Regions from separate parts of the Kitasatospora sp. NPDC056783 genome, predicted to be linked through region 2. Evidence: riboswitches for the same ligand, from Rfam matches in the RefSeq annotation. Region 2 holds a riboswitch; each other region holds the start of a gene.
What was found. A riboswitch is a leader RNA that binds a small molecule or an ion and turns the genes downstream of it on or off. The one in region 2 is predicted to bind cobalamin.
Positions count from the first base shown of each region.

Region 1: another riboswitch for cobalamin. It lies ahead of ACFRMQ_RS17865 (cobalamin biosynthesis protein); the one in region 2 lies ahead of ACFRMQ_RS33050 (CoA-acylating methylmalonate-semialdehyde dehydrogenase).
Region 3: another riboswitch for cobalamin. It lies ahead of ACFRMQ_RS37430 (acyl-CoA thioesterase); the one in region 2 lies ahead of ACFRMQ_RS33050 (CoA-acylating methylmalonate-semialdehyde dehydrogenase).

Region 1 is NZ_JBHUAF010000108.1:17,245-20,507, forward strand. It holds gene ACFRMQ_RS17860 (cobyric acid synthase) at 1-508, opposite strand, end outside; gene ACFRMQ_RS17865 (cobalamin biosynthesis protein) at 505-1,500, opposite strand; cobalamin riboswitch at 1,608-1,741, opposite strand; gene ACFRMQ_RS17870 (alpha/beta hydrolase family protein) at 2,071-3,177, shown strand.
Region 2 is NZ_JBHUAF010000353.1:3,244-6,506, forward strand. It holds gene ACFRMQ_RS33045 (acyl-CoA dehydrogenase family protein) at 1-416, opposite strand, end outside; gene ACFRMQ_RS33050 (CoA-acylating methylmalonate-semialdehyde dehydrogenase) at 413-1,912, opposite strand; cobalamin riboswitch at 2,086-2,277, opposite strand; gene ACFRMQ_RS33055 (AraC family transcriptional regulator) at 2,386-3,263, opposite strand, start outside.
Region 3 is NZ_JBHUAF010000482.1:452-3,714, forward strand. It holds partial or broken gene ACFRMQ_RS37420 (S1 family peptidase) at 1-314, opposite strand, end outside; gene cobF (precorrin-6A synthase (deacetylating)) at 492-1,250, opposite strand; cobalamin riboswitch at 1,402-1,575, shown strand; gene ACFRMQ_RS37430 (acyl-CoA thioesterase) at 1,769-2,206, shown strand; cobalamin riboswitch at 2,329-2,496, shown strand; gene metE (5-methyltetrahydropteroyltriglutamate--homocysteine S-methyltransferase) at 2,680-3,263, shown strand, end outside.

The DNA of each region.
Region 1 (3,263 bases), on a different contig from region 2:
CGCCGCGGTCGATGTCCCCGACCACCACCACCGGCAGGGCGGCGGCGGTGGCCAGACCCATGTTGGCGATGTCGTGGTCGCGCAGGTTGATCTCGGCCGGCGAGCCCGCGCCCTCGCAGACCACCACGTCGAAGCGGCGGCGCAGGTCGGCCAGGCACTCCAGGGCGCGCTCCAGCAGGACGGGCTTGCGTTCGCGGTAGTCCAGCGCGCCCACCTCGGCGACCGGCCTGCCCAGCAGCACGACCTGGCTGCGGCCGTCCGCGCCCGGCTTGAGCAGCACCGGGTTCATCGCCGCCTCCGGTTCCACCCGGGCGGCCTGCGCCTGCATCGCCTGGGCGCGGCCGATCTCCGCGCCGTCGGCGGTGACGAAGGAGTTGAGCGACATGTTCTGCGCCTTGAACGGCGCGACCCGCACGCCCTGGCGGGCGAGCCAACGGCAGATCCCGGCCGTCACCACGCTCTTGCCCGCGTCCGAGGTCGTCCCCGCGACCAGCAGCGCGTTCGTCATGCCCTTCCCCTCTTCCCCAGGAGCGCGCGCAGCAGCACGTGCCCCGCGACCGTGGTACCCAGCGCCAGCGAGCCCACCCGCCGGGAGAGCGCGCAGGCGCGCTCGATGTCGTCCACCGTCACCGGCCGCAACTCCTCGCCCAGGACCGGCCGGTGCTCCACCCTCTCGCCGTACCGGAGGGTCCCGCCCAGCCGGACGCCCACCGCGCCGGCGAACGCCGCCTCCGCCTGGCCCGCGTTCGGGCTGGGGTGCGCCGAGCCGTCCCGCCGCCAGACCCGCCAGGCCGTCCGGGGCTCGGGCGCGGCGGCCACCGTCAGCAGTGCCGTCAGCCGGGCGCCCGGCCAGCCCGCCAGGTCGTCCAGCCGGGCCGAGGCCCAGCCGAAGCGGGCGTAGCGCGGCGAGCGGTGGCCGACCATGGCGTCCAGGGTGTTCACGGCGCGGAAGGCCAGCAGCCCGGGCGTGCCGGCCAGGGCGCCCCAGGTCAGCGCGTTCACCACGGCGTCGGCGGTGTTCTCGGCCACCGACTCGACCACGGCCCTCGCGATCTGCTGTCCGTCCAGCGCGCTCGGGTCCCGTCCGCACAGGTGGGGCAGCCGCTCCCGGGCGGCCGTGAGGTCGCCCGCGGCCAGCGAGCGGCCGATGGCGCGAGCCTCCCGGGTCAGCGAGGTGCCGCCGAGCACCGTCCAGGTCGCGGCCGCCGCCAGCGCCGCCCGGCCCAGCGGGCGCCGGCCCACCGTGCGGTCAAGGGCGAGTGCGCCAGCCGCGACGGCTCCCACGCACAGCGCCGTGTACCCGGCTCCGGCGGTCCGGTCGTCACGCCACAGCCGCCGCTCCAGCCGGGTCGCGGCGGTGCCGAAGGCGGCCACCGGGTGGCCCCGGCGCGGGTCGCCGAAGCGGGCGTCGGCGGCGTAGCCCGCGGCGGCGCCGAGCGCGAAGGCGGCGGCGCGGGTCAGCGGACGCGTGGTGGACGCCCGCGGCGTCGCGGGGGTCATCGGCCGCACGGCGGAAGGCGGCTCGGGGTCCGGCAGGGCGGGGCAGCCTGCATCGCGTGCGTGTCCTCACTCAGGGTCCGCGCCCTGGATCGACGTGACGGGGGCGAGAGTCTCCTGGCTTCCGGGTCGGACGCACCCCCGGAGCCTTCCAGCGGCCTTCGACGGCCCGCCGTGGCGATGTTCCGAGCGTGCTCCCCGGTGACAGTGGCGGGACCGCGCCGGACTTCCACCGGCTTCCTCTCCATGCCTCCGTTTGGCCTCAGGATCCCATCACGGGGCCGAACCGGGAGTCAACCGAGGTCACAGAGGGGTTGGTCACACGCGGGCCCGGCTGACGACCTGTGGGATCGCCGCCACCGCACCCGTCGTCCCGGTGGCCTCCTCCCGGCACCCGTCGGCCGTGCGGTCGCCGCGCCCGCGTGACCCGAACGGCTCAGTCCGGTGGCCGGGTGGGCGGTGTGCCGGTGAACTGGGGCACGAACACCGTCCGGTGCGTGAGCGACAGATCCGTGGGCACGCGAGCGACAGATCCGTGAGCGACGGAGCAGAGCGGAAGAACAGGGGAGCGAGATGCGTTGGGGAACCGCCGCCGTCGTGGCGGCCGCCGCGGTCGGGGCAGCCGTGCTGGTGGTCGGTCGTCGGGCCTCCGAGCGAATGGTCCGTCCGGTGACCGCCCTCCGGGAGTCCGGCCCGGTCCTGGTCCGGAACCTGGCCCCCGGCCGGATCACCTTCACCCGCGGCCCGGAGAGCCTGCGCCGCGGCCGCTGGGCGATCGAGTGGGGGGACGGCGGACACGCGGTCGTCGAGGAGATCCTGCACAGCGACGAACAGGGCGTCACCCGTCGGCTGGTCCGCGCCGACCGCGGCACCCTCACCCCCGGCACGGAGGTCCGCTTCACGCCCCGGGTCCTGCTCGGCGACCCGACCGAGGCACTCGGCCTCGCCTTCACCGACACCGCCGCCGACGGCGAGCTCGGCGCCCTGCCCGCCTGGCGGCTCGACGGCAAGCGCGGCACCTGGGTGATCCTGGTGCACGGTCCCGAGGCCGACCGCGGACAGACCCTCCCGGTGCTGCCCGTCCTCCACCGGCTCGGTCTGCCCGTCCTGTCCGTCACCTACCGCGGCGACCGCGGTGCCCCCGCCTCCCCGGACGGGCTGAGCCACTTCGGCGAGACCGAGTGGCGCGACATCGAGTCGGCCGTGCGGCTGGCGCTGGACAGCGGTGCGGGCAAGGTGATCCTCTACGGCTGGTCCCTGGGGGCCACCACGGTCCTCCAGACGGCGGCCCGCTCGGCCTGGTCGCACGCCATCCGCGGCCTGGTCCTCGACTCCCCGGTGCTCGACCTCCCGGCCTCGGCCCGCCGGGACGCCGCCCGGGCCGGCTTCGGGGGCGTCGCCGCCGAACTCGGCGCCCTCGCGGCCGAGGGACGCACCGGCGTCGACCTCGCCGACTTCGGACGCCTCGCCGACGGCACCGACCTGCGCGTCCCCACGCTGCTGCTGCACAGCCCCGAGGACCGGATCGCGCCCTTCCGCACCGCCGAGAAGCTGGCGGCCGTCCGCCACGACGTGGTCAGCCTCCGGCCCTTTCCCGGCGCCGACCACGCCACCCTCTGGAATACCGCCCCCGACCACTACACCGAACTCCTCCGCCGTTGGCTCACGCCGCTGCTTTGAGGCATGTCCTTCGGGACCCGTCCTTCGAGGGGTGTTCTTCGAGGCGTGTCCTTGGGGACGTGTCCGGCCCCCCTGCGGTGAGAGCG
Region 2 (3,263 bases):
GACAGCGCCGCGGCGTCCGATCCCGCGCCCGGCTCGGTGAGGCAGTAGCCGGCCGGGGTTCCCATCGCGCTGAGCCCCGGAAGCCACCGGGCTCGCTGGGCGTCGTCGCCGTAGCGGTCGATCATCCAGGCGACCATGTTGTGGATGGAGAGGTAGGCGGCGATGGACGGGCAGCCGGTGGCCAGCGCCTCGAACACGAGCACGCCGTCGGCGCGGGTGAGTCCGGAGCCCCCGGACTCCTCGCGCACGTAGACCCCGGCCAGGCCGAGGTCGGCGGCCTTGCGCAGCACGTCCACCGGGAAGTGCTTGGCCTGGTCCCACTCGACGGCGTGCGGCGCGAGGTGCTCATGGGCGAAGGCCCGGGTGGTCTCCGCGATGGCGCGCTGGTCCTCGGTGAGGTCGTGCACGGCGCTCATCCCATCGTCGGCATGGTGAAGCTCGCGCCCTCCTTGACCCCGGAGGGCCAGCGCGAGGTGACGGTACGGGTGCGGGTGTAGAAACGGATCGAGTCCGGCCCGTGCTGGTTGAGGTCGCCGAACGCGGAGCGCTTCCAGCCTCCGAAGGTGTGGTACGCGATCGGCACCGGGATGGGCACGTTGACCCCGACCATGCCGGTGTTCACCCGGCGGGCGAAGTCCCGGGCGGTGTCCCCGTCGCGGGTGTAGATGGCCACGCCGTTGCCGTACTCGTGCTCGCTGGGCAGCCGCAGGGCCTCCTCGTAGTCGGCGGCGCGGACCACGGTGAGCACCGGACCGAAGATCTCCTCACGGTAGATCCGCATGTCCGTCGTCACGCGGTCGAACAGCGAGGCCCCGAGGAAGAAGCCGTCCTCGTGCCCCTCCAGGCGGAAGTCCCGCCCGTCGACCACGAGTTCGGCGCCCTCCCGGACCCCGAGGTCCAGGTGGTCCCGGACCCTGGCCAGCGCGTCGGCGCCGACCAGCGGCCCGAAGTCCGCCTCCGGGTCGTCCGAGCGCCCGACCTTGAGCGCGGCGATCCGCTCGACCAGCTTCGCCACCAGGGCGTCCGCGGTCTCCTCCCCCACCGGGACGGCCACCGAGATGGCCATGCAGCGCTCCCCGGCCGAACCGTAGCCCGCGCCGACGAGCGCGTCCGCGGCCTGGTCGAGGTCTGCGTCCGGCATGACGATCATGTGGTTCTTCGCGCCCCCGAAGCACTGCGCCCGCTTGCCGTGCGCGGCCGCCGTCGCGTACACGTACTGGGCGATCGGGGTGGAGCCGACGAAGCCGAGCGCCTCCACCCGCGGATCCTCCAGCAGGGTGTCCACGGCCTCCTTGCCGCCGTTGACCACGTTGAGCACGCCCGGCGGCAACCCGGCCTCCAGGAACAGTTCGGCGAGCCGCAGCGGCACCGAGGGGTCACGCTCGGACGGCTTGAGGATGAACGCGTTGCCGCAGGCCAGCGCGGGTGCGGCCTTCCAGAGCGGGATCATCGCGGGGAAGTTGAACGGCGTGATTCCGGCCACCACGCCGAGCGGCTGGCGCATCGAGTAGACGTCGATGCCGGTGCCGGCGTTGTCGCTGAACTCGCCCTTCAGCAGGTGCGGGATGCCCGCGGCGAACTCCACGACCTCCAGGCCGCGTTGGATGTCCCCGTGGGCGTCGGCCACGGTCTTGCCGTGCTCGGCGGAGAGCAGCCGGGCCAGGTCCTCCTTCTCCTGCTCGACCAGTTGCAGGAAGCGCAGCAGCACCCTGGCCCGCTTCTGCGGGTTCCAGGCCGCCCACTCGGGCTGCGCCTGAGCGGCGTCGGCGATCACCGCCTCGACCTCGGCCCGGTCGGCCAGCGGCACCCGGGCCTGCACCCGGCCGGTGTTGGGGTCGAAGACGTCGCCGAAGCGACCGGACGTTCCGGCGGTGTGCTTGCCGCCGACGAAGTGGGTGAGTTCTCGGACCATCGGTTCCTTCTCTCGTCACGCGCAGGGAGAGGAGGAATGGAGATCACACCGCCATCACCGTTGTAGTGGGCGGTGCTTGACGAACCGTCAGTGACGCGAGGTCACCGCGATCGTCGGCACGGCATAGAAGCGGGGGCAACCCGGAGTCATGCGTGTCGTCTCCATCCTCGTGGAAAACACGAACCACCCGCGGCCGGTATCCTGACTCCCGGATCCACGCCCGCCCCCAGGCCTTCCCGGCTGGCTGCCAGTGGCCGTCATCTGCGAGGACGAACTCCCCGGTCACAGTGGCGGGACCGTGCCGGACTCACACCGGCTTCCCTGACACCGCGGACCTGCCGTCGACCATATAGTTGGACGTCCTAGTAAGTCCAGAGGTCTGCGCACGCGTTGCGCCATCGGAGCCCGCTACCCCGACTAGGGCGGCCCCGTGACGCTCGGGGCCGCCCGTGCCGGACCGTCCAGCAGGGCGTTCACTCACCGAGGGACCGGCCGGTGGCGTGGGACCCAGCCGTCAGGGACCGGGCCCGGCAGCGGTGTTCGCGCGGGGAGAGGCCGTAGGCGGCTTTGAACGCGCGGCTGAAGCCGGAGGGGCTGGGGATGCCGCAGCGGGCCCCGATGGCGTGGACCGGCAGGGCCAGCAGGAGCGGGTCGGCGAGTTCGCGGTGGGCCTTCCTCAGGCGCTGGTCGCGGATGAACCCCGCCAGGCTCTCCCCCTCGAAGCGGCGCGCGAAGAGGCGGTGCAGATGGCTGACGGAGATGTGGTGGGCGGCGGCGATCACGGACGGGGTCAGCCCCGGGTCGTGCAGGTTGCCGCGGACGAACGCCCGGATGCCCTCCACCAGGGCCCGCCGCCGGGCCTCCTCGGGCAGCATGCGCTCGGCGTCGAGCTCCCCGGCGATCCACACCGACACCAGGTCGACCGCGACCGCACCCAGACGCGCCGCTTCGACGGGGTGCAGACCGGCGGCCTGGCGGTCCAGGCCGAGAAGGAAGTCCGCCAGCAGCGCGCCCGTTCCCGCCCTGGAGGAGAGCCTGCGCCCGAGCAGGTCGCGCAGCCGACGCGGCGGCACCGGCAGCAGCGAGACGGGCAGGTCGATGCCCACGCCGGCGACTTCCGGACCTCCCCCACCCGGGGTCCGGTCCCCGACCATCCGCGCGTCGTGCGCGGTGGAGCTGTCGATGAAGGAGAGGTCCCCGACGCCGAAGGTCTCCGCCTGGTCCCGCCCGCGCCTGAGCCCGTGGAATCCGGAGGTCAGCAGCGTCAGGTAGTACAGCTCCTGATCCGAACGCCGGATCATCCGCTCGGTGCGCCGGAACCGCGCCGACGGGAACGACGACCCCAACAGCA
Region 3 (3,263 bases), on a different contig from region 2:
CGGACGGTGCCGCCGGACTTGCGTTCGGAGCTGCCGATCCGGACGGTGCCGCCGGGCGTGACCAGGTTCGGGTCGACGCAGTGGGCCGCCGTCAGCACCCACTGGCGGTCGATCAACGAGGCGCCGCAGACGCCGTCGTCCAGGCCCGGGGCCGACACCGGGACCGAGGCCATGAACGGGTAGCGCCGCTCGGCGTCCGTCCCGTTGACGATCGCCCCGGCACTGCCCACCGTCGCGGCGGTGAGTCCTGCGGCGAGCACGGAGACGGCCGCGAAGCGGGCCGCGCGACGGCGAACGGGGTTCCGACTGAACATCAGACATCCTCCTTGGAACCGGAGTTTCCGGATGCCTTCAGCCTTCCCTTTCAAGATCCACCGGACTAACCGGGCAGCGGGTGCGAGGACGGTGGGGATATCCCCCGCAGGGCGCGGAGGATCGCCGGTCCGTCGTCGCGCCGGACGTCGTCGTCCGGCGCGGCGCGACGCGCCCGGTCAGTCCTCCGAGCGCCGGAGCAGGTAGGTGTCCATGATCCAGCCCTTGCGCTCGCGGGCCCGCTCGCGCAGCTCGCGGATCCGGGGGGCGGCCTCGGCGAGCGGCCCGGAGACCAGCACCTCGTCGGGGGTGCCGAGGTAGGCGCCGTAGTGGATGTCCAGCCCCCGGGGGTCGATCTCGGTGAAGGCGGCCCGGCCGTCGAGCATCACCACCACGTCGTCCACCCCCTCGGGGAACCCCTCGGCCAGGCGGCGCCCGGTGGTGATCTGCACCGGGCGGCCGACCCTGGTCAGCGTGGTGCGGTGCCGGGCGGCGAGTGCGGAGACGCTGCTGATGCCCGGGATCACCTCGTACTCGAACGGCGCCCCGCCGCGGGTCGACACGTCCTCCACCACCGCGATGACGCTGTCGTAGAGGGCCGGATCGCCCCAGACCAGGAACGCGCCGCGCTCGTCCGGGCCGAGGTGCTCGGCGATCAGCCGCTCGACCAGATCGGCGCGGCGCACCCGCCAGTCGTCCACGGCGGCCGCGTACGCGGGGGTGGTGCGGTCCCGCTCCGCGTCCGGCACCTCGACCACGCGGTGCCCCGTCCGGCCGTGGTCGGCCAGCATCCGGCGGCGCAGCCGGATCAGGTCCTGTCGTTCCTCGCTCTTGTCGAGGATGAAGAAGACATCGGTGCGACCGAGCGCCTTGACCGCTTGCAGGGTGAGGTGGTCGGGGTCGCCCGCGCCGATGCCGATGACGTAGATGTGCCGCATGCGGCACATTCTGCCGTTCTTCCCGGCGTACCGGCCCGGGGGTCGTGCGTGGACCGACCGAAGAGGTGGGCGGTGGCCGTGAGCTGCGCGGATGGACGTAAGCTGGCGGGGCAGCTGGTTCGCCCCGCCCGCCAGGCGGGGCGTTGTCACGAGGGAACCCGGTGACGCCTTTCAACTGGCCAGTCCGGGACCGCCCCGCAGCGGTGAGCGGGAGCGACCGCCGTCCTGTGCGCAGGGCCCGGCAACGGAGCCGGGACGCGACGGCCGGTAGGCGTCCACCCCTGGTTCCGGACCGGGGAGGGCGTGCCCGCGAGTCCGAAGACCTGCCGCTGCCCGCGTGCCGTGGTGGCCCGCGGTCCCACCACGACCCCGAGGCGGGCCGGCGGTGCGGGTGGGCCGTATACGGACGGCTCCCCGCCCCTTCGCATGCCCGGGGCGCGCGACCTCATGAAGGAGAGTTCCGTGCAGCGGAACGCCGACCACGATTCCCGCGACGCCAGGACGGGCGGGCCGTCGCTGTGACCAGTCCCTCCGTCCTCTCCCGCACCCCGGCCGACTCGGCGGTCACCCTCGCCCACATCATGAGCGACCACGACACCAACCTCTACGGGACGGTGCACGGTGGCGTGATGATGAAGCTGATCGACGACGCGGCCGCCGCCGCCGCGGGCCGGCACGCCGGCGTTCCCGCGGTCACCGTCTCGGTCCGGGAGATGTCGTTCCTGGCGCCCGTCAAGGCGGGGGACCTCCTCACCGTTCGCGCCCGGGTCGGCCGCGCCGGGCGGACGTCGATGGACGTGTCGGTGGTGGTGACCTCGGAGCGGTGGAACCTCGCCGGGCCCGTCACCAGGGTCGCGACGGCGCAGCTGGTCTTCGTGGCCGTCGACTCGGAGGGCAAGCCCCACCCGGTGCCGGAGCTGGACCCGGAGGGCGAGGCCGACCAGCCGCTCGGGTAGCCGCTCGCGGCCGCGACGTCTCACCACGCGGACGCCTTTCGAGATTTCCGCCCCGGAGGAGGCGTTCTGCCCCTAGGCTGGCGGCGCAGCTGGTTCGCCCCGTCCGCCAGGCGGGGCGTCGCAAGAGGGAACCCGGTGACGCCTTTCGACTGGCCAGTCCGGGACTGCCCCGCAGCGGTGAGTGGGAACGACCGCCGTCATACGCACTGGACCCGGGACGGGTCTGGGAAGCGACGGCCAGTAGGTGTCCGCCTTTCACGGGGTGGACGTGCCCGCGAGTCCGAAGACCTGCCACTGCCCGTGCGCGACCGTTCGCGCGCGGCCATCCGGTGACCTCGTGGGCGGGTCGGCGACCATACCAGGCGGATCAGGCCCGTACGTTCTCGTGACGGCCGCCGCCGGGTTCGTCATCCCTTCGCGTCCTCGTGCCGTCACCGGGCACTTGAGGATTCAGGCTCGCGAAGGAGAGTCCCTTGACAGCGCAGTCCACAGCCATGGCGTCCACGGCCACCGTGTACGGCTACCCCCGGCAGGGTCGTGACCGGGAACTGAAGAAGGCGATCGAGGGGTACTGGAAGGGCGCGGTCACGGCCGGGGCGCTGCTGGCGGCCGCCGCCGAGCTGCGCCGGACGAACTGGGCGCAGCTCGCCGAGGCGGGGGTGGCGGAGGTGCCGACCGGGGACTTCTCGCTCTACGACCACGTGCTGGACACCACCGTGGCGGTCGGCGCGATCCCCGCGCGGCACCGGGAGGCGGTCGACGCCGACCCGCTGGACGGGTACTTCGCGATGGCGCGCGGCAACCAGGACGTCGCCCCGCTGGAGATGACCAAGTGGTTCGACACCAACTACCACTACCTGGTGCCGGAGTTGGGCCCGGACACGGTGTTCGTCGCGAACCCGGCCAAGGCGGTCGCGGAGTTCGCGGAGGCCCTCGCGCTCGGCCACACCGCCCGGCCGGTGCTGGTCGGCCCGGTGACCTACCTGCTGCTGGCCAAGCCGGCCCCCGGGGTGGCGGCCGACTTCCAGCCGATCACCCTGCTGGACCGGCTGCTGCC